DNA from 3 places in the Streptomyces sp. NPDC093071 genome. Region 1 is predicted to be linked to each of the others. Evidence: predicted binding sites of a transcription regulator. Region 1 holds the regulator's gene; each other region holds the start of a gene.

Evidence for each region. Region 1 encodes HrcA, which represses chaperone genes, less so after heat shock. Its sites were predicted from a motif close to TTNGCACTCNGNNNNNCNGAGTGCNAA; they were not measured.
Region 2: the regulator HrcA is predicted to act here: its motif matches at 8,430-8,456, upstream of groL (chaperonin GroEL).
Region 3: the regulator HrcA is predicted to act here: its motif matches at 5,959-5,985, upstream of groES (co-chaperone GroES).

The regions. Positions count from the first base shown of each region.
Region 1 covers NZ_JBIVPH010000003.1:768,731-779,062, reverse strand. The annotation lists gene ACIQD7_RS14880 (AMP-dependent synthetase/ligase) at 1-168, shown strand, start outside; gene hemW (radical SAM family heme chaperone HemW) at 259-1,491, shown strand; gene fxsT (FxSxx-COOH system tetratricopeptide repeat protein) at 1,519-5,442, opposite strand; gene ACIQD7_RS14865 (hypothetical protein) at 5,572-5,769, shown strand; gene ACIQD7_RS14860 (DUF3097 domain-containing protein) at 5,809-6,609, opposite strand; gene ACIQD7_RS14855 (MBL fold metallo-hydrolase) at 6,620-7,348, opposite strand; gene hrcA (heat-inducible transcriptional repressor HrcA) at 7,496-8,515, shown strand; gene dnaJ (molecular chaperone DnaJ) at 8,516-9,652, shown strand; gene ACIQD7_RS14840 (nitronate monooxygenase) at 9,754-10,332, shown strand, end outside.
Region 2 covers NZ_JBIVPH010000004.1:639,567-649,898, reverse strand. The annotation lists gene ACIQD7_RS20030 (ABC transporter ATP-binding protein) at 1-413, shown strand, start outside; gene ACIQD7_RS20025 (ABC transporter permease) at 410-1,684, shown strand; gene ACIQD7_RS20020 (hypothetical protein) at 2,200-2,559, shown strand; partial or broken gene ACIQD7_RS20015 (GNAT family N-acetyltransferase) at 2,572-2,941, opposite strand; gene ACIQD7_RS20010 (trehalose-6-phosphate synthase) at 2,993-4,354, opposite strand; gene ACIQD7_RS20005 (hypothetical protein) at 4,449-4,739, opposite strand; gene ACIQD7_RS20000 (glucosyl-3-phosphoglycerate synthase) at 4,778-5,719, opposite strand; SAM riboswitch class I at 5,870-6,017, shown strand; gene thrC (threonine synthase) at 6,035-7,321, shown strand; gene ACIQD7_RS19990 (MoaD/ThiS family protein) at 7,396-7,674, shown strand; gene ACIQD7_RS19985 (cold-shock protein) at 8,101-8,304, shown strand; gene groL (chaperonin GroEL) at 8,623-10,251, shown strand.
Region 3 covers NZ_JBIVPH010000004.1:345,149-355,480, forward strand. The annotation lists gene ACIQD7_RS18425 (carbohydrate ABC transporter permease) at 1-868, shown strand, start outside; gene ACIQD7_RS18430 (carbohydrate ABC transporter permease) at 865-1,734, shown strand; gene ACIQD7_RS18435 (hydroxyacid dehydrogenase) at 1,753-2,778, shown strand; gene ACIQD7_RS18440 (hypothetical protein) at 2,794-2,961, opposite strand; gene ACIQD7_RS18445 (ester cyclase) at 3,053-3,751, shown strand; gene groL (chaperonin GroEL) at 3,816-5,444, opposite strand; gene groES (co-chaperone GroES) at 5,552-5,860, opposite strand; gene ACIQD7_RS18460 (hypothetical protein) at 6,006-6,410, opposite strand; gene ACIQD7_RS18465 (polysaccharide deacetylase family protein) at 6,407-7,336, opposite strand; gene ACIQD7_RS18470 (THUMP-like domain-containing protein) at 7,478-8,674, shown strand; gene ACIQD7_RS18475 (RNA polymerase sigma factor) at 8,695-9,918, opposite strand; gene ACIQD7_RS18480 (YciI family protein) at 10,012-10,332, opposite strand, start outside.

The DNA.
Region 1 (10,332 bases):
GAGGGCCTCCAGCGCTGGCAGACGATCAAGAAGTTCCGGCTGCTGCCGCGCGACCTCGACATCGAGCACGGCGAGCTGACCCCGTCCCTGAAGCTGAAGCGGCCGGTCGTCGAGCGCGAGTACAAGCACCTCATCGAGGAGATGTACGCGGGCTCGCGCGAGGCCTGACCGGCGGCCCCGCACCGGGGCCGGCCGGCACGGGAGCCGGTTGTCCACAGGGCAGCCGGCCCACCCCGGGCAGTACGGGACAATGGGCTCATGCCTTCCGTACTGCCCGATGGTGAGACCGTTCCCGAGGACGGGGCGCTGCCCCCGCACGCCCTGGAAGGGGCCGGGGGGCGCCCGCTCGGGTTCTACCTGCACGTGCCGTACTGCGCGACGCGCTGCGGGTACTGCGACTTCAACACCTACACGGCGAGCGAGCTGCGCGGCACGGGGGGCGTGCTCGCCTCCCGGGACAACTACGCCGAGCAGGTCGCCGAGGAGATCCGGCTCGCCCGGAAGGTCCTCGGCGACGACCCCCGGCCGGTCCGGACCGTCTTCGTCGGCGGCGGCACGCCCACGCTGCTCGCCGCCGGCGACCTCGTACGGATGCTGGGGGCGATTCGCGACGAGTTCGGGCTCGCGGACGACGCCGAGGTCACGACCGAGGCGAACCCGGAGTCGGTGGACCCGGCCTATCTGGCGGAGCTGCGCGAGGGCGGCTTCAACCGGATCTCCTTCGGGATGCAGAGCGCCCGGCAGCACGTCCTGAAGGTCCTCGACCGCACCCACACCCCCGGCCGCCCCGAGGCCTGCGTCGCCGAGGCGCGGGCCGCCGGGTTCGACCACGTCAACCTCGACCTGATCTACGGCACCCCCGGCGAGTCCGACGACGACTGGCGGGCCTCGCTCGACGCGGCGATCGGCGCCGGACCCGACCACGTCAGCGCCTACGCCCTGATCGTCGAGGAGGGCACCCAGCTGGCCCGCCGCATCCGGCGCGGCGAGGTGCCGATGACCGACGACGACGTGCACGCCGACCGGTACCTGATCACCGAGGAGGTGCTGTCCGGGGCCGGTTTCGAGTGGTACGAGGTGTCCAACTGGGCCACCTCGGAGGCCGGGCGCTGCCTCCACAACGAGCTGTACTGGCGCGGCGCCGACTGGTGGGGCGCGGGGCCCGGCGCGCACAGCCACGTGGGCGGGGTCCGCTGGTGGAACGTGAAGCACCCCGGCACGTACGCGGCGGCCCTCGCGGCCGGCCGGACGCCCGGGGCCGGGCGCGAGCTGCTCTCCGAGGAGGACCGGCGGGTGGAGCGCGTCCTCCTCGAACTGCGGCTCCGGGAGGGCTGCCCCCTGGACCTGCTCCGGCCGGCCGGTCTGGCCGCCGCCGGAAGGGCCCTGGCGGACGGCCTGCTCAACCCCGGGCCGTACGGGGAGGGGCGGGCGGTCCTGACCCTGCGGGGACGGCTGCTCGCCGACGCGGTGGTGCGGGACCTGGTGGACTAGCCGACCGGTCCGGCGGGCGGGCCCCGGTCAGTCCAGGTACGGCTCGAAGCCCCAGGGCGTGCGTTCGCGCCGGTGGGCCGCGACCGTACGGGGGTGCTCGGCGCCGTAGACCCTGGTGAGGGCACGCAGGGTTTCCGCCCGCATTCCGGAGGCGTTGACGGACTCGGTCAGGCTGCCCAGGCCGGACAGGTCCTCGGCGAGCGACAGCTGGCAGGAGAGGACCAGCGGGTGCTCCTTCCCCAGGACGCGGCGGGCCCGGCGCAGGGTGTCGCGGCCGAGTGTCACGGCCTCGTCCACACGCCCGTGGGCGCTGCGGGCGGCGGCGGTGTCGAGGGCGCAGCCGAGCACCCAGGGGTGGTCGTGCCCGAGCGTCGTGGTGAGCCCGGTCAACGCGGACTCCAGCACGGTCAGGGCCGTCGCCCGCTCCCCGGCGGCCCCCATGACGAGGGCCGTGCCGACGAGGGCACCGGCGGAGACGGGGTGGGCGGGGCCCAGGAGGGCCCGGTAGCCGGACTCCGCCTCGGTGGCGAGCTCCCCGGCCCGGTCGAGTTCACCGTGCTCGCGCAGAAAGTCGGCGTAGTGGACGCGGCACCGGAGGGCGACGTGGTGCCCGGGGCCGTGCAGGTCCACGGCCCGTTCCAGGAGGGCGGCGAGCGAGGCCCGCTCGTCGTCGCGCGGCCGGTCCGCGCTGTGGCGGTGGCACAGGGCGAGCTGGATCTCGGCGTCCAGGGTCTGCGGGTGACGCACCCCGAGCACCTGCGCGTGGCGCTGGGCGACCTCCTCCTGGTGGGCGAGCGCGAGGTCGTGGAGACCGAGGAGCCGCTGGTCGTGCGTGAGGGAGCCGGCCGAGGCCAGGGCGGCGATGTGGTCCAGTCCCGCGATGTCCCGCCACCAGGCCAGGGTCGCCGTGTCGTACTCGTGGGCCTCCCGGTAGCGGCCGAGGGCGCGGAGCGTGGCCGCGATGTCGTGCCGGGCGGCGAGGACGGGGGCGTCGTCCTCGCCGCCGAGCCGGATGACGTCGTCGAGCACCTCCTGCTGGAGCCGGTACGCGTCCTCGTACCGGCCCAGGCGGCGCAGGCCGCCGGCGACCGCGCCCCTGGCCGCTGGCCCGGCCGGTCCGTCGTCGGCGCCGGCCTCCTCCAGCCGGGCGTGCGCGAGGAGGTTCCTCTCGTGCGCCTCGCGGAAGCGGCCGGCGGCGCGGAGGAGGTCGCCTTCCAGGAGGGCCAGGGCGGGCATCGGCCCGTGGACCGGGTCCATGAACTCGCTCCAGTTCTCCCGGACGCGCCCGGCGAACCGGAGGCCGGTCGCGTGGTCGCCGCCGCGTGCGCAGGCGCGCAGGCAGTCGAGGACGGTGGCCTGGACGCGGGGGTCGGTGCTGCGCAGGGCCCTGGAGTGTTCGAGGTGTGGCAGGAGCGCGGCGTACCGGGGCCACTGCCGGCTGTCGGAGGGGTCGCCGGGGTCGGCACCGGTGAGCAGGGCGCGGACGGTTTCGCGGTGGGCCTCGCGGCGCGCGCCGTCGGTGAGCCGGGAGACGGCCTTGTGCGCGAGACGGTTCATGCGGGCCACCTCCCCGAGGGGGGCGTCCTCCTCGGCAGGTACGCGGGTGAGGAGGGAGTGGCCGACGAGGGTGTCGAGCGCGCGGGTCCAGGCGGCCGGGTCCGTGACCGTCCAGCGCAGGTCCTCCGGCATCAGGTCCTCCGGACAGGCGCGGATCAGGCCGAGGGGGATGACGCGGCCGGGGGCGAAGGAGGCGCACAGGGCGAGGAGGTCGACGGCCTGCGGTTCCGTGCGGCGGAGCCGGAGGACGAGGGCCGACCAGGAGATGAGGGAGGGGCGGGGCACGTCGCCACCCGCCGGGGACTCGTCGACGCCGGAGAGGTCCCTGCCCGCCGGGGGTTCGTCGACGCCGGAGAGGTCCCTTTCCCTGACCAGGGCCAGGTATGCGGCGGCCGCCGTCCCGGAATCGCCGAGCCAGGCGGCGGCCCGCGCGAGCGGCAGGGGTACGTCCCCGACCTCGGCGGCGACCTCGTCGGCCTCGGCCGGCGTGAGCTGCGGGGTGTGACGCAGCAGGAAGCCGATGGACTCGGCACGGTGGAAGCCGGGGACCTCCAGGACGTCGGTGTGGTTCCGCCAGGCATGGTGGCGGGAGGTGATCAGGACGTGGCCGGGGCCGTGCGGGAGCATCGCGTCGACGTCCTCGACGGCGTCCCAGCCGTCGAAGACCACGAGCCAGCCGGAACGCGGCTCACCGCGACGCAGGGCCTCCAGCACGGCCGCGACCCGGTCGCCGGGCCCGCTCACCACCGGAAGGTCCAGCGCGGCGGCGAGCTCCCCGAAACGGATGCGCCGGGCGTCGCGGTCCTCGGAGCCGACCCACCAGACGACGTCGTAGGAGGAGCTGAAGCGGTGGGCGTACTCGGCGGCGATCTGGGTCTTCCCGATGCCGGACACGCCGACCAGGGCACAGGCGGTGTCACCGTGCCCGGAGCCCATCAGCCGTTCGTGGAGCGCACCGAGGACGTCGTCGCGGCCGGTGAAGCGCTGGTTGCGCAGGGGGACCCCGCCCCAGATCCCCGGCGGAGTCTCCGGATGGCGGGCGGGGCCGCCCGGAGGGGGCCGGTGGATCACGACGCGGGGCGTGATGCCGAGCCTGTCGAGCAGCCGTGCCTCGGCCTCCTCCTCACCGATGCCCCAGATGCCCACCGGTTCCAGCACCGTGGCCGCGGAGGGCAGGAGGTGGCCGGCGAGGGTGACGGCGGCGAACCGGTCGGCGTGGGCGGCGACGAAGCCGCGCAGGACGTCGTTCCACTCGCCCACGGGCCGGAGACCCGGCTCGAAGAACGATTCGTCCAGGACGAGGAGGACCCGGCCCGGGAAGAGCAGCAGGTCGCCGAAGACCTCGTCGAGCGACATCCGGGGGTCGGGATCCCAGCGCAGGAGGGTGGGGGACAGGCCGTTCGTCTCCAGCCGGTGGGCGATCCACGCGGCCCAGGGCCGTTGGCGGCCGGGGAAGACGACGGTGACGGTCGACGCGGCGCTCCCGGGGGCCGGCCGGACCGGTGCTCCGGAATCCGGGTCGTACGGGATCTCCGGAGGCGCCGTGGACGCACCGGCCCTGAGCGCCGCCACTTCCCTGCGGAGCGCGGCCAGTTCGTCCTGGCTCCGGGCCGCCCTCTCCTCGGCCTCCCGGCCCTCCGCCTCCTCCTCGGCAACCGCCGCCGCGTCGGCCGCCAGCAGGGTGTGCTCCAGGTCGGCACAGCGCTGCTCGGCCAGCGCGACACGCCGCTCGGCCGCTTCGAGCGCCGCCTCCAGCTCGGCGACCCGCCGCCGCAGCGCCTCGTGGTCGGTGAGCACGCGGTGTTGCTCCGCGCGCAACAGGCTCAGCTCGACCCCGGCGGCCCGGTGGGCGGCCGCCTCCCGCGTGAGCGCCTGCCGTTCGGCCTCCAGGGCCACGACGCGCTCCTGGTGTTCCAGCAGGGAGGTGGCCACCGCGTCGGCCATCGTCCTGGCGAGGGCCTTCTCCTGGAGGGCGGTGGCCAGCCGGTCCTCCAGCTCCTGGATCCGCCAGGCGCGGGTGTTGCCCGACTTGAGGGCCGCGCGCTGCGTACGGGTCAGGAGGAGCCGTGCCTGCGGGGACATCGGGCGCCCCAGCTCCTTGCCGACGTCCTCCACCAGCGCGTTGACGAAGTGGTCCGGGGCGACGGTCTCGCCGCTGAGGTAGCGGCTGACGCTGCTCGCGCTGTAGCGGCGCAGCACGGCGTACCTGCGCACGGAGGTCTTGAGCTCGGAGAAGCAGCGGCGCAGCGCCTCGGCCAGCTCCCGGCGCTCGCCCACGACGTCGTCGGGGATCGGGCGCAGGCCCATGAGCAGGGCCTTCGCCGCGTCGTCCAGGGGGACGAGCTCACCCGTGACCGGCGCGCCACCGTCCTCGTCGTGGTGTCGTTCGTCCACCCGTGCCGCTCCTCGGGGTCGTGCCCGGACCGTGTCCCACAGCATCCGCAACACGTAGAGCTTGGCGCAACACGTTCCGCCCTGCGGAGAGTTGACGCACCGACCGGTCACTCCCGAAAGGCGACGACGATGACGCGCAGGACCCCTTCCGAGGCGACGACGAACAGCGCCCCTTCCGAGACGGCGACGGACAGGACCCCTTCCGAGGAGACGGCGACGGGCCGGACCTCCCTCAAGGTGACGCTCGCGCTGGCGGGCGCGGCCGTCTCCGGTGCCGTACGGGCCGTGGTGGCCTGGTTCCTGAAGGGCGCCACGGACGGCTCCTGACCGCGCCGGAGGCGTACGGGACGGCGCCGCGCCGGAGGGCTACGGCGCCGTCACGAAGTCGATCAGCTCCTCGACCCGCCCGAGGAGCGCCGGCTCCAGGTCCTTGTACGAGGTGACCCTCGACAGGATGTGCTGCCAGGCCGCGCCCGTGTTGTCCGGCCAGCCCAGGGCCCGGCAGACGCCCGTCTTCCAGTCCTGGCCGCGCGGGACCGCCGGCCAGGCCGGGATGCCGAGCGAGGACGGCTTCACCGCCTCCCAGACGTCGATGTACGGGTGGCCGACGACCAGGACGTCCGGCGAGATCACCCGCGCGGCGATCCGGGACTCCTTGGAGCCCGGGACCAGGTGGTCCACCAGGACGCCGAGGCGGGCGTCGGGCGCCGGGCCGAACTCCGCGACGATCGCGGGCAGGTCGTCGACGCCCTCCAGGTACTCCACGACCACGCCCTCGATCCGCAGGTCGTCGCCCCAGACCCGCTCGACCAGCTCCGCGTCGTGGCGGCCCTCGACGTAGATCCGGCCCGCCCGCGCCACGCGCGCGCGTGCGCCCGGCACCGCGACCGATCCGGAGGCCGTACGGGTCGGGCGGGCCGGCCCCGCGGCCGGGCGGACCAGGGTCACGACCTTGCCCTCCAGGAGGAAGCCGCGCGGCTCCAGCGGGAAGACCCGGTGCTTGCCGAAGCGGTCCTCCAGGGTCACCGTCCCCGCCTCGCAGCGGATCACCGCCCCGCAGAACCCCGTCGCCACCTCCTCCACGACGAGGTCCCGATCGGCCGGGACCTCGGGGACGGGCGCCGAGCGCTTCCATGGGGGCGTCAAGTCCGGGTTGTAGCTGCGCATTCGGGCGACGTTATGCGACGGAGAAGCGCGTCGCCAGTTCCTCGCGCTGGCGTCGTACGAACGCCGCGTCCACCACCGCCCCGTGCCCCGGCACGTACACCGCGTCCTCGCCGCCGAGCGACAGGAGCCGGTCCAGGGCGTCCGGCCAGCGGGACGGGATCGCGTCCGGGCCCGCCTGCGGCTCGCCCGACTCCTCCACCAGGTCCCCGCAGAAGACCACCTCCGGCGGGCCGGGCACCAGGAGCGCCAGGTCGTGGCCCGTGTGCCCGGGACCCACGTTCGCCAGGAGCACCTGCCGGCCGCCCAGGTCGAGCGTCCACTCGCCGGAGACCACGTGTCGCGGGGCCACCAGCACGTCCGCCGCCTCCGCGGCCGCCGCCGGGTCCAGGCCCTGTTTCACCCCGTCCGCCCGCAGCTCCTCCCGGTCCGGCTCCCGGGCGAGCAGCTCCTCCGTGCCGACCGCGCCGAAGACCTCCGCGCCCGCGAAGGCCGCCGTGCCGAACACGTGGTCGAAGTGCGGATGGCTCAGTGCGATGTGCGTCACCCTCCGCCCGCCCGTGAGTTCCGCCACCTCCGCCCGCAGCTCCGCGCCCTCCGCGAGGGACGACCCCGTGTCGTACAGCAGCACCGCCCGTTCGCCCACGACGAGCCCCACCGTGGCGTCCCAGCCGGGCAGCCGTCGCCGGCCCACCCCGTCCGCGAGCCGTTCCCATCCCCGTGCTTCCCAGTCGACGTCCATGCCCCGACGCTAACCGGTGGGGCGTCGCCTCCTTGCCAGGAGCGACGTGTGCCGCCGTACACTGGCCCGGGATCGCTGGCACTCGGACAGGGCGAGTGCCAAAAGCGGAGCAACCGTAACGACCGACGACAGCTGGAGGTGCGCACGATGCTCAGCGAACGCAGACTCGAGGTGCTGCGCGCCATCGTCCAGGACTATGTCGGGACGGAGGAGCCCGTCGGCTCCAAGGCGCTCACGGAGCGCCACAAGCTCGGCGTGTCGCCCGCCACCGTGCGCAACGACATGGCCGTGCTCGAGGAGGAGGGCTACATCGCCCAGCCCCACACCAGCGCCGGCCGCATCCCGACGGACAAGGGCTACCGGCTGTTCGTCGACCGGCTCGCGGGGGTCAAGCCGCTGTCGACGCCCGAGCGGCGGGCCATCCACAACTTCCTCGACGGCGCGGTCGACCTGGACGACGTCGTCGGCCGCACGGTCCGGCTGCTCGCGCAGCTGACCCGGCAGGTCGCCGTCGTCCAGTACCCCTCGCTGACCCGTTCGACCGTCCGGCACGTGGAACTGCTCTCGCTGGCCCCGGCCCGCCTGATGCTCGTCCTCATCACCGACACCGGCCGGGTCGAGCAGCGGGTCGTGGACTGCCCCGCGCCCTTCGGCGACACCTCGCTCGCCGACCTGCGGGCCCGGCTCAACAGCCGGGTCGTCGGCCGCCGGTTCGCCGACGTGCCGCAGCTGGTGCAGGACCTCCCCGAGTCCTTCGAGGAGGCCGAGGACCGCGCCACGGTCTCGACCGTGCTCGCGACCCTCCTCGAAACGCTCGTGGAGGAGCACGAGGAGCGGCTGATGATCGGCGGCACCGCCAACCTCACCCGCTTCGGACACGACTTCCCCCTGATGATCAGGCCCGTCCTGGAGGCTCTGGAGGAGCAGGTCGTCCTCCTCAAGCTGCTCGGCGAGGCCAAGGAATCGGGCATGACCGTACGGATCGGGCACGAGAACGCCCACGAGGGGCTGAGCTCCACGTCCGTCGTCTCGGTCGGCTACGGTTCGGGCGGCGAGGCAGTCGCCAAACTCGGCGTGGTCGGACCGACCCGCATGGACTACCCCGGAACGATGGGAGCGGTACGCGCAGTGGCACGTTACGTCGGACAGATCCTGGCGGAGTCGTAAGTGGCCACGGACTACTACGCCGTACTCGGCGTGCGCCGCGACGCTTCCCAGGACGAGATCAAGAAGGCGTTCCGGAGGCTCGCGCGCGAGCTGCACCCGGACGTCAATCCCGATCCGAAGACGCAGGAGCGCTTCAAGGAGATCAACGCCGCCTACGAGGTCCTCTCGGACCCGCAGAAGAAGCAGGTCTACGACCTCGGCGGCGACCCGCTCTCGGCCTCCGGCGGAGGCGGCGCGGGCGGCTTCGGAGCCGGTGGCTTCGGCAACTTCTCCGACATCATGGACGCCTTCTTCGGCACGGCCTCGCAGCGCGGCCCGCGCTCGCGCACCCGCCGGGGCCAGGACGCCATGATCCGCCTGGAGGTCGACCTCAACGAGGCGGCCTTCGGCACCACCAAGGACATCCAGGTCGACACGGCGGTCGTCTGCACGACCTGCTCCGGCGAGGGCGCCGCGCCCGGCACCTCCGCGCAGACCTGTGACATGTGCCGCGGCCGCGGCGAGGTCTCCCAGGTCACCCGGTCCTTCCTGGGCCAGGTCATGACCTCCCGGCCCTGCCCCCAGTGCCAGGGCTTCGGCACCGTCGTCCCGACCCCGTGCCCCGAGTGCGCGGGCGACGGACGGGTCCGCTCCCGCCGCACCCTCACGGTCAAGATCCCGGCCGGCGTCGACAACGGCACCCGCATCCAGCTCGCGGGCGAGGGCGAGGTCGGCCCCGGCGGCGGCCCCGCCGGCGACCTGTACGTCGAGATCCACGAGACCCCGCACGAGACGTTCCAGCGGCGCGGCGACGACCTGCACTGCACGGTCACCCTCCCGATGACGGCGGCCGCGCTCGGCACCAAGGTGCAGTTGCAGACCCTCGACGGCCTCGAAGAGATCGACGTCCGTCCGGGCACCCAGTCCGGCCAGTCGATCCCGCTGCACGGCCGCGGCGTCACCCATCTGCGCGGCAACGGCCGGGGCGACCTGATCGTGCACGTCGAGGTCCAGACCCCGGGCAAGCTCGACGCGGAGCAGGAGCGCCTCCTGCGCGAGCTCGCCAAGCTGCGCGGCGAGGAACGCCCCACGGGGCAGTTCCAGCCGGGCCAGCAGGGGCTGTTCTCGCGCCTGAAGGACGCGTTCAACGGGCGGTAGGCCGCGCCCGTACGCATCCCGTACGCAGGGGGAGGGGCGGTGTCCATACATGGATACCGCCCCTTTCCATACCCCTCCCCGCGGCATGACACGATGCCCATATGTCCACCACCGCACTGAACGATCTCTCTCGGTTCCCGATCGTGCAGGCCCCCATGGCGGGTGGCGCCTCCTGTCCTGAGCTGGCCGGAGCCGTCTGCGAGGCCGGGGCGCTCGGCTTCCTGGCCGGCGGCTACAAGACGGCCGGAGGCCTGTACCAGGAGATCAAGCAGGTGCGCGGGCTCACCGCGCGCCCCTTCGGCGTCAACCTCTTCGTGCCGCAGACCGGACGGCCCGCCGACCCGGCCGCCGTCGAGGTCTACCGGCACCAGCTCGCCGGAGAGGCCGACTGGTACCGGACCCCGCTCGGCGAGACCGACGACTCCCGCGACGACGCCTACGACGCCAAGCTGGCCATCCTCCTGGAGGACCCGGTCCCCGTCGTCTCCTTCACCTTCGGCTGCCCCGCGCCCGACGTCCTCGCCTCCTTCGCCCGCGTCCGCACGTACACGCTCGTCACCGTCACCTCCGCAGAGGAGGCCCTCGCCGCCGAGCGCGCCGGGGCCGACGCCGTCTGCGTCCAGGGCGTCGAGGCGGGCGGGCACCAGGGGACGTACCGCGACGACCCGGACGAGGACTGC
Region 2 (10,332 bases), on a different contig from region 1:
GTCACAATGCCCTTGACAACGTGGCGTTGCCCCAGTTGTGCGGCAGCGTCGCCGAGTGGCGCGGTCGGCGCCGCCGGGCCCGCAGGCTGCTGGCGGACGTGGGTCTGGCGGGCAAGGAGCACGCCCGCCCGGCGGAACTGTCGGGCGGGCAGCAGCAGCGGGTGGCCATCGCCCGCGCGCTGATGCGCGCACCGCGCGTGGTACTGGCGGACGAGCCGACCGGGGCGCTGGATCCGGACACGGGCAACGAGATCGTGGACCTGCTGCTCTCGGTCGTCGCCGACCAGGGCCGGTCGCTGGTCCTGGTGACGCACGACCTGGAGATCGCGGACCGCTGCGACCGGCGGATCCATCTGGTGCGCGGCGAGATCGCCGACGAGGCGAACGGGCGGACGGAGGCGGGGAGTCGATGATGTGGAGGCGGATCCTCACCGGCAGCCTGGAGGAGATCAGGGTCAACCGGCTGCGGTCGCTGGTGACCGGGCTGTGCATCTGCGTGGCGGTGACGGCGTTCTCGCTGGTGATGCAGTTGGGCCAGGGCGCACGGCAGTCGATGACCGAGACGGTGGAGCTGACCCAGGGGCGGGCCGGGACCTGGCGGGTGACGGCCCAGGGCGCCCCTTCGGAGGTGCTGCTGGCCGGTTCGGCCTCGGCGGCCGGGGCGCCCGGCGCCGGGGTCCGGGCGTGGGGGCGGGCCGTACGGGTGGGCGAGGTGAAGGCCCGGGTGCGGGATTCCACCTCCGGACCGGCGCCCTCCGCGGTCCTCGGGCTGCTCGCCGTCGACCCCTCGATCGCCGACGTGGCACCCGTGCCGCTCAGCGGCGGCCGGTGGCTGACCGAGGACGACGCGCGGGACGGCGCCCTGCCCGTGGTGCTCTCGCCCGGCGCGCTCAGGAGCCTGACGGCCACCGGGGGAGGGGTGGCGGACGCCTCGTCGCTGATCGGCGGGGAGTTGCTGGTGGGGCGGCCCACCGACCTGCGGCTGCGGATCGTGGGGGTCGCGGCGGACGGTCCGCTGATGCGGTTCCAGTCGGAGGGCGACCTCGGTTTCGTACCGCTCCACTCCGCGCGCGCCGACGGCGTGCATCCCGCTCTTGCGGGGCTCTCCGGCCCGGCCGGCTCCGTACAGACGTATCTGCTCTCCGGCGACGGGGCTTCGGGCGCGGGCAAGGACACGGTGCCGGCGACGCTGAAGCGGGTCCTGGCCTCCGCCGGGCACCCGGCGGCGCAGGCCACGGCCGAACGCGTCGACCGCGCGGACGACTTCGCCGCCGCGACCCGCTCGCTAAGCACCGTCCTCGGCGTGATCGGAGCGGTCGCCCTCGGGGTGGGCGTCCTCGGGGTCGCCAACGTCAGCTTGATGAGCGTGCGCGAGCGGACCCAGGAGTTCGGCCTGCGCAGCGCCCTCGGGGCCTCCCCAGGCGTCATCGCCTGGCTGGTACTCACGGAGACGGCCCTGGTGATCCTCGCCGGAGGTGCCTCCGGAGTACTGCTCGCGGCGATCCTCTCCCGTGCCGCGGGCGCGGCCCTGGGCAGCACGCTCGGAGGGTTCCCCCTCACCCCCTTGTCCCTGTCCACGGCCACGGTCGGCCTGGCCGTCAGCGCGGCCTCGGGCCTCCTGGCCGGCCTCCTCCCCGCCCTACGGGCCCGCCGCCTGAGCGTGGTGGAAGCCATCCGACGCTGAGCCCCGCCCCGCCGTGACCCCGGCCCACGAAAGCCCGCCCAGACGGCGGGCGAGCCGAAGGAGCACCCGCCACGTGTGCACGGCAACCACCCACCGGCCCCGGCCGCGCTTCCTATGGCCATCCCGGCCTCGACCCGCGACGGCCCGCACGCTCCCGTACGGCGGGTGCCCCTTGTGTACTCAAGACGGAACGACCGGGCCGGGCCGCTGACCTGCGAGATCGCTCCCACTGGATTCCAGTACTGGATGACATCATCCAGTACTGGAATTTTCCGCTAGAGTATCCAGAGCTGGATGAAAACCGGTCGGGGCTGCATCATCTCATGCAGTTCTGCCTGCCTTCTATTCACCCGTGGGGGTACTCTGTGCGTGCAGGCCGAAGGGTTACTCGGATTGAAACCGTGAACAGGACCACCGGTGAGATCGCCGACCTGACTGTTCACTCCTCGGTCTCCGTCACGGGAAGTCTCTGGTTCCGGGGAGGAGGGTTCACCACAATGGGATACGCGGCTCACATGGCGCTTGCGGACGCCGACCTGAGTGTCAGCGCGTACAAGCTGTTCCACCGGATGTGTGCGCTTCAGAACCGCAAGGACCACGGCCTGGTGATCGTCGAGAGCCAGGTGAAGTTCGCCGAGCAGGTCGGCATGGCCCAGTCCTCGGTCTCGCGCAGCCTCAAGCAGCTCTCCGAGGCCGGGTTCATCTACCCCGACGGCCGCAACTGGCGCATCCGGCCCGACTTCGCGTTCAACGGCAACGGAGCTGCCCAGGGCCGTGCCGTCCAGGGCATCCCGGCCGACGCCCCCGACCCGTACACGCGGAGGGGCGCCGGGCTGACCGTCATCGACGGCGGGGATGACGACGGCGACGAGTGAGTCCCGTCCCCGTCAGGCACCGACCCCCGTCGGCCGGATCATCGCGGTGAGCACGGGGGACTCCGGGGACGGGCGGCTCGTGCCGATCGCCTCGTAGCCCCAGGATTCGTAGACCCGCCGGACCTTTCCGTCGCCGGCCGACGCGTTGACCATCAGGGACACGTACGCCTCGTCGCGACCGGCCAGGAGTTCGTCGTGGATGCGGCGCGCCGATCTCCTTCAGGACCAGGACCAGGACCAGGATCAGGGTCAGGGTCGGGGAGCGGGTGAGGGCGGGGGTGGGGTCCACGCCGCTCATCCTCTTCCACCACCGGTCCCCGCTCTCGACCGTGTTGCCGTACGCGTAGCCCACCGGCCGCCCCTCGGCGTCGAACGCCGGCATTGCGTAGTTCGGCAGGTGCAGCGGCGGAGCCGGACCGCCCCGCGTCAGGCCCTACGACGTCCTCCCGAGCGCCTCCAACTGGTTAAGGAACCACCGCTGGGGCGGCAGGGCCGTCGACGCCGTTGCCAGGCGTTTGGTGCGGTCGGCGCGTTCGGAGGGGGGCATCGTCAGGGCGGTGTGGAGGGCCTCGGCGGTCTCCGAGACGTCGAAGGGGTTCACCGTGAGGGCGTCCTCGCGCAGTTCCTCGTACGCGCCCGCCTCGCGGGAGAGGACCAGGGCGCAGCCCTGCTCCGAGACCACCGGTATCTCCTTGGCCACCAGGTTCATGCCGTCGCGGACCGGGTTCACCAGGGCCACGTCCGCGAGGCGGTAGGCCGCGAGGGAGCGGGTGAAGTCGTCCTTCACCGAGACCAGGACCGGCGTCCAGTCCTCCGTGCCGAACTCCGCGTTGATCTCCTCCGCGAGGGCCGCCACCGAGGTCGTGTACGAGCGGTACACCTCCAGGTCCTGCCGCGAGGGGTACGCCGACGCCAGGTGGACCACGCGGCCGCGCCACTCGGGGCGGGTGGTCAGGAGCTCGCGGTAGGCCAGCAGGCCGCGCAGGATGTTCTTCGACAGCTCGGTGCGGTCCACGCGGACGATGGTCTTCCGGTCGCCGACCTCGGCCCGTAGCTCCGCCAGCCGCTCATCCACCGCCGGCCGGTACGCGAGCGCCCGCAGCTCCTCCGCGTCGACGCCCAGCGGATGCACCGCGACCCGCGTCCCGGTGCCCTCCACCCGCGCGCCCGCCGCGAAGGCCTCCGCCCAGGCCGAGGTGTGGAAGCCCAGCTCGTCCGCGCCGAGCATCCCCCACAGCAGCTCCTCGCGGACGTCGTCCGGCAGCATCCGCAGGTACTCCGGGGACGCCCACGGCGTGTGGGTGAAGTGCGCGATCCGCAGGTCCGGGCGGAGCTCCCGGAGCTGCCCGGGGACCAGCGCCAGGTGGTAGTCCTGCACCAGGACCGCCGCCCCCTCGTCCGCCGCCCCGGCCAGCGCCTCCGCGAAGGCGCGGTTGTAGGCGCGGTACGACTCCCACCGGCGCCGGAACTCCGCGTCGTACACCGGCTCGCGCGGGACGTCGTACAGGTGGTGGTGGAGGAACCACAGCACCGAGTTCGCGATGCCGTTGTACGCGTCCGCGTACACGTCCGGATCGATGTCCAGCATCCGCACGCCGGGCTCGCCGACCCCGCGCCGGACCGCCTCCCGGTCGCCCTCGCCGAGGGCCGCGCACACCCACACGCTGTCCTGCGAGGAGACGGCGCTCAGGCCGGAGACCAGGCCGCCGCCGCCCCTGCGGGTGTCGAGCGAGCCGTCCTCGCCGAGCACGTACGAGACGGGACCCCGGTTGGATGCCACGAGCACAGTAGCCATGTGGCGAACCTAGCCCGTCCCGGAAACGCTCAAACGTACGTATACAAGACGAGGGTGATCCGGCCACGGAGGGTCAGCGGGAACCCCCGGGGGTTCAGGGGGCGGGGTGGTCGCGCAGGGCCGCCCTCGCCACCAGGCCCGCCGCCGCGAGCGCCGTCACCAGGCCGCCGAGCAGCCAGAGGCGTTCCCCGTTCCCCCGGGGGTGGGGTGGAGTGACCGCCTTTCCCGGTGCGCCCGGCGCCGGGGACGCGTGGGCCGGGGACGCGTGGGCCGGGACCGGCGGCGCCGGGGCCGCGTCCGCCGCCGCGGGCGCCCACGCCACCACCGTCAGGCCCGCCACCGCCAGCGCCCTGCCCGTACGTCGTCCGAAGCCCATGGAATCCATGGACAGTGAATGTATGTAAAACGGGTCATAAGGTCGCGTTACGCCACGCGTCGCCGCGCGTACTCCGCGATCTCCGCCATCGGCGGCCGCTCCTCCGTGTCCACCGCGTACGTCCGCGGCTCGAAGCCCCGCTCGCCCCGCTCGAACTGCGTCAGCAGCGGCCGCACCATGTGCCCCCGCGACAGCCTCAGCTGCGCCGTCCGGTAGATCGTCGCCGCCATCCGGCCGAGCGCCCGCCCGTCCTGGTGCCGGTGCTTGCGGACCCCCACGTCCACCTGCGCGAGCCCGTCCAGGCCCACCGTGTGCAGCGCGTCCACGAGGAGGCCCAGCTCCACTCCGTAACCGACCGGGAAGGGCAGCCGCTCCAGGAGCGAGCGGCGGGCCGCGTACTCGCCGCCGAGCGGCTGCACGAAGCCGGCCAGCAGCGGCCAGTGCAGATTGAGCAGCGGGCGCGCCACCAGCTCCGTCACCCGGCCGCCCTGACCAGGGGATCCGTCCAGCGGGCGGTCGTACATCGCCTTGACGAGGTCCACGTCCGGGTCGGTCAGGAGCGGGCCCACGATCCCCGTCACGAAGTCCGCGGAGAAGTCCCGCAGGTCCGCGTCGACGAAGCACACCACGTCCCCGCTCGTCACCATCAGTGACCGCCACAGGACCTCGCCCTTGCCGGGCACGGCCGGTATCCGGGGGAGTATGTCGTCCCGCGCGACCACCCGCGCCCCGGCCGCCGCCGCGACCTCCGCCGTCCGGTCCGTGGAACCCGAGTCGAGCACCACCAGCTCGTCGACGAGCGGCACCGCCTCCGACATCAGCTCGCGGCGGATCACGGCCACGATGTCCCCGACGGTCGCCTCCTCGTTCAGCGCGGGCAGCACCACGCTGACCGTCGTCGCACGCTTGGCGGCGAGGATCCGCTCCAGCGGCCGGTCCGCCACGGACCAGGACCGCCGGGACAGCCAGCGCTCCACCTCTTCCAGCACGTGATCTCCATCTCGCGGTTCGGACGGGCCGTCCAAGCACCCGGGCCTTCGGTTACAGTCTTGAACAACGCAGCGACCCCGTGCACGTCGGGGTGGCGTACGCGTCGGAGCGCAGGAACGAAAGTCCCGGCCCTCCCCACAATCGAATACCGCTCATCCAGAGGGGCAGAGGGAAACGGCCCGTTGAAGCCCCGGCAACCCTCCAGTCGGTTCGTCTCGTGATCCATCGGGGCCCCCGGCTAGGGAAGGTGCCAAATCCGTCTCATGGCGAAAAATTCGCCATTGAGAAAGATGAGGAGAAAGGGCCTCCCCTCCATGGCTGTTCAGACCGTCGCACCCGCCACCACCGTCGACCTCGGTCCCGCGTCCGGGCTCTCCTGTCGCGAATGCGGTGAAGTCTTCGCCCTCGGCCCGATCTTCGCCTGCGAGCTCTGTTTCGGCCCGCTCGAAGTCGCGTACGACCTCCCCGCCGGCGACCCCGAGGAACTGCGGAAGCGCATCGAGGCCGGCCCCGCCAGCATCTGGCGCTACGCCCCCCTCCTGCCCGTCCCGGCCGACGTCGCCGAGAAGCCGAACCTGAACCCCGGCTGGACCCCGCTCGTCAAGGCCGACAACCTCGCCCGCGAGCTCGGCGTCGCCCCCGGCAAGCTCTTCGTCAAGGACGACTCCGGGAACCCGACCCACTCCTTCAAGGACCGGGTCGTCGCCCAGGCCATCGAGGCCGCCCGCGCCTTCGGCTTCACCACCCTCTCCTGCTCCTCCACCGGCAACCTGGCCGGCGCCGTCGGCGCCGCCGCCGCCCGCGCCGGCTTCCGCTCCTGCGTGTTCATCCCGCACGACCTGGAAGAGGGCAAGGTCGTCATGGCCGGCGTCTACGGCGGCGACCTCGTCGCCATCGAGGGCAACTACGACGACGTCAACCGCTTCTGCTCGGAGCTCATCGGCGACCCGATCGGCGAGGGCTGGGGCTTCGTGAACGTCAACCTCCGCCCGTACTACGGCGAGGGCTCCAAGACGCTCGCGTACGAGATCTGCGAGCAGCTCGGCTGGGTCGTCCCCGACCAGATCGTCATCCCGATCGCCTCCGGCTCCCAGCTCACCAAGATCGACAAGGGCATCCAGGAGCTCATCAAGCTGGGCCTCGTCGAGGACAAGCCGTACAAGATCTTCGGCGCCCAGGCCGAGGGCTGCTCCCCGGTGTCGGTCGCCTTCAAGGAGGGCCACGAGGTCGTACGGCCCCAGAAGCCGAACACGATCGCCAAGTCGCTCGCCATCGGCAACCCGGCCGACGGCCCGTACGTCCTCGACATCGCCCGCCGCACCGGCGGCGCGGTGGAGGACGTGAACGACGAGCAGGTCGTCGACGCGATCAAGCTGCTCGCCCGGACCGAGGGCATCTTCGCCGAGACCGCGGGCGGCGTGACCGTCGGCGTCGCGCGCAAGCTCGTGGAGAACGGCCTCATCGACCCGGAGCTCACCACCGTCGTCATCAACACCGGCGACGGGCTCAAGACCCTGGACGCGGTGGCCGACACCTCTCGGGAGACCGTCACCATCCGCCCGAGCCTGGACGCCTTCCGCGACGCCGGCCTGGCGCACTGAAGCATCCCCCGGCACCCCGGCTCTCCGGCACCCGGTACCCCGGCCCTCCGGCCCTCCGAAAGGTCACGCACGTCATGGCAGTGAACGTCCGCATCCCCACCATCCTCCGCACCTACACCGGCGGCCGGTCCGAGGTCCAGGCCGAGGGCGCGACCCTCGCCGAGGTCATCGCCGACCTGGAGAAGAACCACACGGGCATCGCCGCCCGCGTCCTGGACGACCAGGGCAAGCTGCGCCGCTTCGTGAACGTCTACGTGAACGACGACGACGTGCGCTTCGAGCAGGGCCTGGAGACGGCCACCCCGGCCGGCTCCGGCGTCTCGATCATCCCGGCGGTCGCCGGCGGCTGCTGAGCCGTATCCGCCGAGCGGTATCCGACGGGCGGTTCCCGTTGTCCCGACTTTCTTGAATTGCCCCTTCCGCGTCCATAAGCGGAAGGGGCAATTCTGCATGGTTGAGCGCGGTAGAGTTGGGGAAGTCCCCTCCGCTGCTCATGCCGGGCGCATATGAAAACGCGCCTCGACCTGACAAGAAGCAGTCAAACTGTGTGCGCGTTGTGCACCTTCTGCGCGCTTTGCCGGGCCCGACTTGCCCCGCGATTCAGGGGAATCTCCCCAATCCTCCTTTCCGCGCTGCCCAGAATTCTCGCCCGAATGGCCTGTTGCAGAGGGCAGTTGGACAGATACATTCAGCGGCGGTCGACGCGTTCCGGCGCAGGGTCTGACCCGGGGTTCGTGAAGTGCGGCCCCGCGCAAGGGCCAGTAACAGGGGAGTTAGGCATGGCTCAGGGCACCGTCAAGTGGTTCAACGCGGAGAAGGGCTACGGCTTCATCGCGGTCGACGGTGGTGCGGATGTTTTCGTCCACTACAGCGCGATCCAGATGGATGGCTACCGCAGCCTCGAAGAGGGACAGCGAGTCGAGTTCGAGATCTCGCAGGGCCAGAAGGGTCCGCAGGCGGACATGGTCAAGCTCGCCGTCTGAGCGAGGCGCGATCGGCCACCGACGCAACGCCGTCGAGGGGCCCGCATCCCCCAGGGGACGCGGGCCCCTCGCGCGTTCCCGGACCCCTCTGACCCCAGCCGCCCCTTCCCGAAACCCGAGAGTCGCTTGCACTCTCCTAGGGCGAGTGCTAATCATTGGCGTTAGCACTCGGAAGGTGAGAGTGCTACGAGGATCGGGCAGACGAGGCCGCCGGCCGGGTGGGGCAAGGAACCACGCGGAGATGCGGAGGCCGTCCGTCGCGGGCGTCGGCGCGGTCCTGGAGCGTTATCCACCCCATGTCCGGGAGGACCACTTCACATGGCCAAGATCATCGCGTTCGACGAGGAGGCCCGGCGCGGTCTCGAGCGCGGCATGAACCAGCTCGCTGACGCCGTCAAGGTCACCCTCGGCCCCAAGGGCCGCAACGTCGTCCTCGAGAAGAAGTGGGGCGCCCCCACGATCACCAACGATGGTGTCTCCATCGCCAAGGAGATCGAGCTCGAGGACCCGTACGAGAAGATCGGCGCCGAGCTGGTCAAGGAAGTCGCCAAGAAGACGGACGACGTCGCCGGCGACGGTACGACCACCGCCACCGTCCTCGCCCAGGCGCTCGTCCGCGAGGGCCTCCGCAACGTCGCCGCCGGTGCCAACCCCATGGCCCTCAAGCGCGGCATCGAGAAGGCCGTCGAGGCCGTCTCCGGCGCCCTCCTCGAGCAGGCGAAGGATGTCGAGACCAAGGAGCAGATCGCTTCCACGGCCTCCATCTCCGCCGCCGACACCCAGATCGGCGAGCTCATCGCCGAGGCGATGGACAAGGTCGGCAAGGAAGGCGTCATCACCGTCGAGGAGTCCCAGACCTTCGGTCTGGAGCTGGAGCTCACCGAGGGCATGCGCTTCGACAAGGGCTACATCTCGGCGTACTTCGCCACCGACATGGAGCGCATGGAGGCGTCGCTCGACGACCCCTACCTCCTGATCGTCAACTCCAAGATCTCCTCCGTGAAGGACCTGCTCCCGCTCCTGGAGAAGGTCATGCAGTCGGGCAAGCCCCTGCTGATCATCGCCGAGGACGTCGAGGGCGAGGCCCTGTCGACCCTGGTCGTCAACAAGATCCGCGGCACCTTCAAGTCCGTCGCGGTCAAGGCCCCGGGCTTCGGCGACCGTCGCAAGGCCATGCTGAACGACATCGCCATCCTCACCGGCGGCACGGTCATCTCCGAGGAGGTCGGCCTCAAGCTGGAGAACGCGGGCCTCGACCTGCTGGGCCGCGCCCGCAAGGTCGTCATCACCAAGGACGAGACCACCATCGTCGACGGTGCCGGTGACAGCGAGCAGGTCGCCGGTCGCGTGAACCAGATCCGCGCCGAGATCGAGAACAGCGACTCGGACTACGACCGCGAGAAGCTCCAGGAGCGCCTCGCGAAGCTGGCCGGCGGCGTGGCCGTCATCAAGGCCGGTGCCGCGACCGAGGTCGAGCTCAAGGAGCGCAAGCACCGCATCGAGGACGCCGTGCGCAACGCGAAGGCGGCCGTCGAGGAGGGCATCGTCGCCGGCGGTGGCGTGGCCCTGCTCCAGGCGTCGACCGTCTTCGAGAAGCTCGAGGCCGACCTCTCCGGCGACGAGGCCACCGGTGCCGCGATCGTGAAGCTGGCCCTGGAGGCCCCGCTGAAGCAGATCGCCGTCAACGCCGGCCTCGAGGGCGGCGTCGTGGCGGAGAAGGTCCGCAACCTGCCCGTCGGCCACGGCCTGAACGCCGCGACCAACGAGTACGTCGACCTCATCGCCGAGGGCATCATCGACCCGGCGAAGGTGACGCGCTCCGCGCTGCAGAACGCCGCGTCGATCGCCGCGCTGTTCCTCACCACCGAGGCCGTCATCGCCGACAAGCCGGAGAAGGCCGCCGCGCCGGCCGGCGGCGGCATGCCGGGCGGTGACATGGACTTCTGATCCTCGGGGATCTCCTGATCCCGGGATCGGCGGTTCATCGCTGAACGCGAACGAGGGCGGCACCCCCTGGTGGGGGTGCCG
Region 3 (10,332 bases), on a different contig from region 1:
GCTGACGCCCTTCTTCCTGCTGTTCACCGCGGTGATGGTGGTGCCGATCGGCTACGCGGTCTGGCTCAGCCTCTTCACCGAGAAGCAGTCCGGACTGGGCTTCGGCGGCACCGAGACCGTCTTCACCGGCCTCGACAACTACACGGCGGCCCTGGGTGACCGGGCCTTCCGCGAGGGCTTCGGCGTCCTGCTCGGCTACTGCCTGCTCTACATCCCGCTGCTGCTCGCCGGGGCCCTCGGCCTCGCCCTCCTGCTCGACTCGGCGCTCGCCCGCGCCCGCCGCTTCTTCCAGCTCGCGCTCTTCCTGCCGCACGCCGTCCCCGGCATCATCGCCGCCCTGCTCTGGGTCTACCTCTACACGCCCCAGCTCAGCCCGGTCGTGAAGGCCATGGAGGCGGGCGGGATCGGCTTCGACTTCTTCTCCCCCGAAGGCGCCCTGCCCTCCGTCGTGAACATCGCCCTGTGGGAGTGGCTCGGCTACAACATGGTGATCTTCTACGCGGCCCTCCAGGCCATCGACCGCTCCGTCCTGGAAGCGGCCACCGTCGACGGGGCGGGAGCCTGGCGCATCGCCTTCTCCGTCAAGGTCCCGCTGCTCAGGGCCTCGCTCGCGATGGTCGGCCTCTTCACCGTCATCGGCTCCCTCCAGCTCTTCACCGAGCCGCTCATCCTCAGCAAGGGCACCGGCTCCGCCGTCACCTCCACCTGGACGCCGAACATGTACGCCTACACCGCGGCCTTCGACCGCAACGACTACGGGCTCGCCGCGGCGGCCTCCGTCCTCCTCGCCCTGACGGCCGCGCTGCTCTCCTTCGCGGTGACGCGCCTGACCGGCCGCCGGACCGCACGGAAGGAGCGCACCGCGTGAGCGCCGTCCGCACGGGAGGGACCCGCCCCGCCACCAGATGGCTGTCGCGGACGGCCGTCAACGGCGCCCTCGTCCTCGCCACCGTCTACATGCTCTTCCCGCTCGTCTGGCTGCTGACCGCCGCCACCAAGGACGCCGGCGGCCTCCTCGCCGGAAACGCCTTCTCCTTCGAGGGCTTCGACCTCGGCGGCAACCTCTCCCGGCTCGCCGCGTACAACGACGGCGTCTACTTCCACTGGTACCTGAACAGCCTCCTCTACGCCGGGCTCGGCGCCCTCGCCTGCTCGCTCGTCAGCGTCGCCGCCGGATACGCCTTCCATGTCTACGACTTCCGGGGCAAGGAGAAGCTCTTCGGCCTCGTCCTGCTGGGCGTGCTCGTCCCCACCACCGCGCTCGCCCTGCCGATGTACCTGCTCGCCAGCGAGATCGGGATCGTCAACACCTACTGGGCCGTCCTGATCCCCGTCCTCGTCAACCCCTTCGGCGTCTACCTCTCCCGGGTCTTCTGCGCCGGCTACGTCCCCGACGAAGCCCTGGAGGCCGCCCGCATCGACGGCGCCGGCGAGCTGCGCGTCTTCTGGTCCATCGGTCTGCCCATGGTCATGCCCGGCTTCGTGACCGTCTTCCTCTTCCAGTTCACCGCCGTCTGGAACAACTTCTTCCTCCCCCTGGTGATGCTGTCCGACCAGAAGCTGTACCCGCTGAGCCTCGGCCTGTACGCGTGGAACAGCAACGCCCACGCCGAACCCGACTTCTACCCCCTCGTCGTCACCGGCTCCCTGCTCGCCGTCGTCCCCCTCGTCATCGCCTTCGTCTCCCTCCAGCGCCACTGGAAGGCCGGCCTCACCGCCGGCAGCGTCAAGTGAGGAAGGCCTGCTCCCACGATGCACCCCACCACTGACAACCACCCCGACGACCGCCCCGCCCTCCTCCTCGCGATGGGCCCGGGCGTCGACGAACGCCTGTTCACCGAGGCCCACCGCGCCCGGCTCGCGGCCCTGACCCGCACCGACCCGCACCTGGTCGCCCACGACCTGACGGCCCCCGACGCACGGACGGCCGCCGCCCTCGCCGAGGCCGAACTCCTCCTCACCTGCTGGGGCGCGACCCCGCTCACCGCCGGGGTCCTGGACCGGGCGCCCCGGCTGCGGGCCGTCGTCCACGCGGCCGGCTCGGTCAAGCACCACGTCACCGACGCCTGCTGGGAGCGGGGCCTGCGGGTCACGTCGGCCGCCGCCGCCAACGCGCTGCCGGTCGCCGAGTACACGCTCGCCGCGATCCTCTTCGCCGGGAAGCGGGTCCTGCGCTCGGCCCGGCGGTACGCCGAACTGCGCACCGGCCACGCCTGGCTGGAGGAGTCCGCCGACTGGGGCAACCACCGCCGCACGGTCGGCGTCGTCGGCGCCTCCCGCATCGGCCGCAGGGTCATCGACCTCCTGCGCCCCTTCGACGTCGAGATCCTCCTGTACGACCCGTACACCGAGGTCCCGGGCGTGGAGTCGGTGTCCCTGGACGAACTCTGCGCCCGCAGCACGGTCGTCTCCGTCCACGCGCCCCAACTCCCGTCCACATACCGCATGATCGGCGCGGCGCAGCTGGCGGCGATGCCGGACGGGACGACCCTGATCAACACGTCCCGCGGCTCCCTGGTGGACGAACCCGCCCTCCTCCCCCACCTCCTGTCGGGCCGCCTCGACGCGATCCTCGACGTCACCGACCCGGAACTCCCGCCCCCGGACTCCCCCCTGTACACCCTCCCGAACGTCCTCCTCACCCCCCACGTGGCGGGCTCCCTCGGCAACGAACTGCACCGGATGGCGGAGCAGGCGGTGGGGGAGGTGGAGCGGTACGTACGGGGCGAGGCGTTCGCGGAGGAGGTACGGGCGTCGGACCTGACGCGGTCGGCGTAGCCGCCGGGCCCGCGCTCAGACCTCCAGCGCGCGGACGCCGTACAGGAGGAGGGCGGCCGTCGGCAGGGCCGGGAGGCCCTCGCCGGCCAGTTCCGCGAGCCGCTCCAGGACCACGCCCGCGTACGCGACCACGTCGTTCTGCGCGCCGAGCCGGGCCGTGACGAAGAAGGGCACGGTCCGCACGGGATCCCCCGCTCCACGCCCCCATGCTGCCAGGGCGCCCCGCGCCCCCCGAACCTAAAATGGAAACGTCCCTGCCGCCCCGGGAGGCGTCATGACCTTCGTGCAGATCATCGACTGCAGGACGAGCCGCTTCGACGAGATGAACCGGCTCATGGACCGGTGGGCCGAGCAGACCAGGGGGAAGCGGACGGCCACCCACAGCCTTCTCGGGAAGGACCGGTCCGACGGGTCCCACTTCGTGGAGATCGTCGAGTTCCCCTCGTACGACGAGGCGATGCGGAACTCGCACCTTCCCGAGACCGACCGGCTCTTCCAGGAGATGGTCGCGCTCTGTGACGGGATGCCGACCTTCACGGACCTGGACGTCGTGCGGGACGAGCAGATGTACAAAGCAGCCGCGCGCCGGTTCCTGGAGCTGATCGGCACGCCGGGGGAGCTTCCGCCGCTGGACGAGGTGATCGCCGAGGGGTGCCACAGCCACGACCCCTCCGACGTGCAGGACTCCCTCGGCATGGACGCGATCCGCCGCGGCATCGGGATGTGGCGGCAGGGGTTCGACTTCGCCTTCGCCGTCGAGGACCAGATCGCCGAGGGCGACCGCGTCTGTACCCGCTGGACCTGCGACGCCACCCACACCGGCGACTTCATGGGCCTCCAGCCCACCGGCATCGACGTCCGGATCACCGGCACGCTGATCCAGCGCTTCCGGGAGGACGGCAAGGTCGTCGAGGACTGGTGGCAGTACGACATGCTCGGGCTCATGGAGCGGCTCGGAGCGGTGGAGGAGTAGGGACGCGCTGAGGCCCGGTGCCCCCGCGACGGGGGCACCGGGCCTCAGCGTTCAGCTACGGGCCTCAGTGGGAGTGGCCGTGACCGTGGCCGTGGCCGTGGTCCGCCGGCTCCTCTTCCTTCTTCTCCACCACGAGGGTCTCGGTGGTGAGGAGGAGGGAGGCGATCGAGGCGGCGTTCTCCAGGGCGGAGCGCGTCACCTTCACCGGGTCGATGACGCCGGCCTTGACCAGGTCGCCGTACTCGCCGGTCGCGGCGTTGAAGCCCTGGCCCTTGTCGAGCTCCGCCACCTTGGAGGTGATGACGTAGCCCTCCAGGCCGGCGTTCTCGGCGATCCAGCGCAGCGGCTCGACGGCGGCGCGGCGGACGACCGCGACACCCGTGGCCTCGTCGCCGGTCTTGTCGAGGTTGCCCTCCAGGACCTTGACGGCGTGGACGAGCGCGGAGCCACCACCGGAGACGATGCCCTCCTCGACCGCGGCGCGGGTCGCGGAGATGGCGTCCTCCAGACGGTGCTTCTTCTCCTTCAGCTCCACCTCGGTGGCGGCGCCGACCTTGATCACGCACACGCCGCCGGCCAGCTTCGCGAGGCGCTCCTGGAGCTTCTCGCGGTCCCAGTCGGAGTCCGTGGCCTCGATCTCGGCCTTGATCTGGTTGACGCGGCCCTGCACCTCGGACGAGTCGCCGCCACCGTCGACGATGGTGGTGTCGTCCTTGGTGATGGTGACGCGGCGGGCGGTGCCGAGCACGTCCAGACCGGCCTGGTCGAGCTTGAGGCCGACCTCCTCGGCGATGACGGTGGCACCCGTGAGGGTGGCGATGTCGCCGAGCATGGCCTTGCGGCGGTCGCCGAAGCCGGGGGCCTTGACGGCCACGGCGTTGAAGGTGCCGCGGATCTTGTTCACGACCAGGGTCGACAGGGCCTCGCCCTCGACGTCCTCGGCGATGATCAGGAGCGGCTTGCCGCCACCGGCCTGGATGACCTTCTCCAGGATCGGGAGCAGGTCCTGGATCGAGGAGATCTTGCCCTGGTTGATCAGGATGTAGGGGTCGTCGAGGACGGCCTCCATGCGCTCCTGGTCGGTCACCATGTACGGGGACAGGTAGCCCTTGTCGAAGGCCATGCCCTCGGTGAAGTCGAGCTCCAGGCCGAAGGTGTTGGACTCCTCGACGGTGATGACGCCGTCCTTGCCGACCTTGTCCATCGCCTCGGCGATGAGCTCGCCGACCTGCTGGTCCTGCGCGGAGAGCGCGGCGACGGCGGCGATGTCGGACTTGTCCTCGATCGGGCGCGCGGTGGCGAGGAGCTCCTCGGACACGGCCTTGACGGCAGCGTCGATGCCCTTCTTCAGGGCGGCCGGGGAGGCGCCGGCGGCGACGTTGCGCAGACCCTCGCGGACCAGGGCCTGGGCGAGCACGGTGGCGGTGGTGGTGCCGTCACCCGCGATGTCGTTGGTCTTGGTCGCCACCTCCTTCACCAGCTGGGCGCCGAGGTTCTCGTACGGGTCCTCGATCTCGACCTCGCGGGCGATCGTGACGCCGTCGTTGGTGATGGTGGGGGCGCCGAACTTCTTGTCGATGACGACGTTGCGGCCCTTGGGGCCGATCGTCACCTTCACCGTGTCGGCAAGCTTGTTGACGCCGCGCTCAAGGGCGCGACGGGCGTCCTCGTCGAACTTCAGGATCTTCGCCATGGGAGCGGTTCAGCCCTCTCGGAATCTGCTGGTGGAACGAACGGCGCCCCGGGGCGCCCGGGAAGGGGCCTCGGGGCGCAGCTCAAAGCCTTCTGGCCTGGGGTGACTTACTTCTCGACGATCGCGAGCACGTCGCGGGCCGAGAGGACGAGGTACTCCTCGCCGTTGTACTTCACCTCGGTGCCGCCGTACTTGCTGTAGAGCACGACATCGCCGGTCTTGACGTCGAGCGGCAGGCGCTCGCCGTTCTCGAAGCGGCCCGGGCCCACGGCCAGGACGACGCCCTCCTGGGGCTTCTCCTTGGCGGTGTCCGGGATGACCAGGCCAGAGGCGGTGGTCTGCTCGGCGTCGAGCGGCTGGACCACGATGCGGTCCTCGAGCGGCTTGATGGCAACCTTGGAGCTGGTGGTCGTCACGATCCGACCTCCCCCTTCGGAGATCACGGGGTTGACTGTCTGAGGTGGCGAACCAGGTGGATCCGTCGTCGCGGGTGCCGGACCTGCCCGTCGCTGTGTTGGCACTCTCCGGTGGGGAGTGCCAGAGCCGAGACTATGACCGCGATTAGCACTCGGTCAAGCGGAGTGCCAATTCATCGCTCCGTGGCGTGATCGGGTGCGCGGTTGTACGGGGTTCCGGGGCGGGCCCGCGTCCGGCGCGGGACCCCTCCCCGGGCGCCGCGCAGCGCTCCCCTTCCGGGACCCCGGCCCGTACGGCCTCTGCCCGTTCGACCGCCGCCCGCTCCACCACCGCCCGTCCGGCCTCCGCCCGTTCCACCCCCGCCCGTTCCGCCGGACGTGCCGGGGGCCGGGGCGGCCCCATCTCCTCCGCCGCCCTCCGGCCGAGCCGTTCGATCGAGTCGACCGGGCCGGCCGGGGAGGCGCAGGAGGTGAGGGCCGGGAGGGCGAGCAGCGCTCCGGTCACGGCCAGGGCGGCGGCCCGGCGCCGCCCGCGCCTCCCGGTCCTCACACGTAGTCCTCGAGCTTCGCGACCGCGTACCCCTTGGCCGTGATCACGTTCATCACGCGGCGGACCATGTCGGCCATGCTGCCCTTCCAGTCCTCCTTGCCCCGGAAGTGGGTGAGGACGATGTCGCCGGGGTGCAGGTCCCGGTCCCACTCGCGCCACTCCATGCGGTCGGGGAAGGCCTCGGCGGCCCACAGCGGGACGGCCTCGATCCCGCAGGACTTGGCCGCCCGCAGGGTGTCGTCGTTGTAGTTGCCGTACGGCGGGCGGAAGAGCGTGGGCCGCTTGCCGAACCTCTTCTCGATGACCTCCTGCATCCCGCAGATCTCGCGCTCCTGCCGGGCGTACGAGAGTCCGGGCAGGTAACGGTGGTTGAGGGTGTGGTTGTTGAGGGCGACCCCGCCCTTCTGCGACTTCTGCATCCGGGCGAAGTAGGCGTAGTCGTCGCTGACGACGTAGTCGCTGAGGAAGGCGCTGTACGGGATCTTCAGCTCGTCCATCATCCGCAGCAGCTCGGGGTCCTTCTCCGAGCCGTCGTCGATCGTCAGGAAGACGATCTTCTCCTTGGTCGGCACGGTGGTGAAGACGGGCGGCATCCCCGCGCTCTTCGTCTCGAAGCCCTTGCGGGTGGTGATCTTCGGCTTCACGGCGGGCGGGGCGGGCGCTTCGAGCGGGGGCTTGGCCAGGCCCCACTTCTTGGCGGCGAGCGCGCGGGCGGCCTTCTGGAGACGGGCCTTCTCGGCCTTCTGCGCCTGCGACTCGGGCGCGGCGGCGGCGCCCTGCTTCGGGGCCTGCCGGCCGGAGGCGGGGGAAGGCGGTGCGGTGCGGTCCGGCCCGGCGCCGGAGCAGGCCGTGGCGGCGGAGGCGAGGGCGGCGACGACGAGCGCCGCTCCGAGCGTCCGACGGGAGCGGTGCACGCCTTTTCTCATCTTTTGTTCCTTTTGTCGTACGAGCTGCATGGCGCCGCATCCTGTCAGCGCGACGGCCCCCGCGGGCCGCGACACCGCCGTACCCGGCCCACCGTCCCCCGGCCGGCCCACAGGCTCCCCGGCGCCGGAACAGGGGCCAGAATGGGACGGGTGACCGACCTCGCCTCCTTCGCCGCCCTGCTCGCCCCCGAGGGGCAGACGCTCCTCGCCGCCCTGCGCGACTACGACCCCGCCCGGGAGCTGGCGGTCGCCTCCCGGCTGCGCCGCGACCATCCCGCCGAGCTGGTCACGGCGGCGCTCGGCCAGGCGCGGCTGCGGCAGCGGGCGGTGGCGAAGTTCGGCGCGGAGGACGCGTACCGGATGTACTTCACGCCCCACGGCGTCGAGCAGTCGACGCGGGCCCCGGTCGGCGCCCACCGGGCGGCCCGGATGAAGGCGCTGGGCGTCGGGAGCGTGGCGGACCTGTGCTCCGGGATCGGCGGCGACGCGATCGCCCTCGCCCGCGCCGGGATCTCCGTCCTCGCCGTCGACCGCGACCCGCTGACCGCCGAGGCGGTCCGCGCCAACGCCGAGTCGCTCGGCCTGTCCGACCTGATCGAGGTCCGGTGCGCGGACGTGACGGAGATCGACACCAGCCCGTACGACGCGGTCTTCGTCGACCCCGCGCGGCGCGGCGGCCGGGGCAGGATCTTCGACCCCGAGGCGTACTCCCCGCCGCTGTCCTGGGCGGTCGAGGCGGCCCGGAAGGCCCCCCGCGCGGCCCTGAAGGTGGCGCCGGGCATCCCGCACGAGGCCGTCCCGGCGGAGGCCGAGGCCGAGTGGATCTCGGACGGCGGGGACGTGAAGGAGGCGGTGCTGTGGTTCGGCACGGAGCCGGGCGCGCGCCGGGCCACCCTGCTGCCCTCCGGCACGACCGTCACCGGACGCGGCCTGCCCGACCCGGCGGTCCGGCCGGTCGGCCGCTATCTGTACGAACCGGACGGCGCGGTGATCCGCGCGCACCTGGTGGCCGAGGTGGCCGAGGAGCTGGACGGCGGCCTGATCGACGAGACGATCGCGTACGTGACCTCGGACGCCCTGGTCCCCGCCCCGTACGCCGCCGCGTACGAGATCACCGACGAACTCCCCTTCAACCTCAAGAAGTTGAAGGCGCTGCTGCGGGAGCGGGAGGTCGGCACCCTGACCGTGAAGAAGCGGGGCTCGGCGGTCGAGCCGGAGGAGATCCGCCGCAAGGTGAAGCCGAAGGGCCCGAACGCGGCGACGGTCCTGCTCACCCGGGTCGCGGGCGCCCCGACGATGCTGATCGGACGGCCCGTCCGGGCGGACGGGGGGCGCTGAGGCCTGCGGCCCCGGGCCCCCTAAGGGGCCGGCGGTCCCTCCGTGGTCCCCGTCTCCCGCGCCCGCCCCAGCAGCAGCGCCCGTTCGCTCTCGTTGCGGGTGAGGGCCGCCGCGCGCGCGAACTCGGCGCGGGCCTCCGCCGTCCGTCCCAGCCGGGCCAGCAGGTCTCCCCGGACGCTGGGCAGCAGGTGGTAGCGCGCCAGGGACGGGTCGGCGGCGAGGGCGTCGACCAGCGGGAGGGCCGCCGCCGGGCCCTCGGCCCTGGACACGGCCACCGCGCGGTTCAGCTCGACCACCGGGGAGGGCGCGAGGGTGCCGAGCCGCCCGTAGAGCCCGGCGATGAGCGCCCAGTCGGTCTCCCCGTACGACGCGGCCCGCGCGTGACAGGCGGCGATCGCGGCCTGGAGGGCGTACGGCCCGTACGCCCGCGCGTCCCCGGCCCGCTCCAGGGCCGCGAAGCCGCGCCGGATCAGCAGCCGGTCCCAGCGCCGCCGGTCCTGGTCGGCGAGCAGGACCGGCCGGCCGTCGGGTCCGGTCCTGGCGGCCGTCCGGGAGGCCTGGAGTTCGAGCAGGGCGGCCAGGCCCTGCGCCTCGCCCTCCCCGGGGACGAGGGCGGCGAGGACGCGGGCGAGCCGGAGCCCGTCCTCGCACAGTGCGGGCCTCAGCAGGTCGTCGCCCGAGGTCGCCGCGTACCCCTCGTTGAAGATCAGGTAGACGACCTCCAGAACGGAGCCGAGCCGGGCGGCCCGCTCCTCGCCGTACGGCACCTCGAACTCCACGCCCGTCCTCGCGAGCGTCCGCTTGGCGCGGGTGATCCGGGCCGCGACGGTCGCCTCCGGCAGCAGCAGGGCGCGGGCGACCTCGTCCGTCCGCAGGCCGCCGACGAGCCGCAGCGTCAGCGCCACCCGCGCCCCGGCGGAGAGGACGGGGTGGCAGGTGGTGAAGACCAGCCGCAGCACGTCGTCGTCGATGTCGCCGGGCCCCGACGGCTCGGGGTCGTACGACTCCCCCGGGAGCGCCCGGCCCACCTCGGCGAGCTTGCGGGCGTAGGTCTCGCGCCGCCGCACGAGGTCGACGGCGCGGTGCTTGGCGGTGGCCGTCAGCCAGGCGCCCGGCCGCTCCGGGACGCCCGTGCGCGGCCACTCCTCCAGGGCGGCGACCAGGGCGTCCTGGGCGATCTCCTCGGCGATGCCCAGGTCGCGGACGATCCGCGCGGCGGTCGCGACGACGCGCGGCGACTCCATCCGGAAGACGGTGTCGAGGACGTCTCCCACCGAAGCCGCGCCGTGTGCCGTCACGTCCCCATGACAGCACACGGCACCGACAGCCTCCGGGGTTCAGGCTCCCGGCTGCTCCTCGACCTCGCGGACCTCCAGGCCCACCGTCCAGTGCGGCGGGTGGGCCGCCAGGAAGCGCTTGGCCCACTCCAGCGCCTCGGCCCGGTCCTTGCACTGCATCAGGGCGTAGCCGCCGACGACCTCCTTGGTCTCGGTGAAGGGGCCGTCGGTGAGGGAGAGCCTCCCCTCCGACCAGGTGATGCGGGTGGCCTCGGCGGTCGGCCTGAGGCCTGCCGTGTCCAGCATGACGCCGGCCTTGGTGATCTCCTCGAAGAGCGCTCCCATCCGCTCCTCGAAGCCGGGGTCGGCGTCCGCCATGTC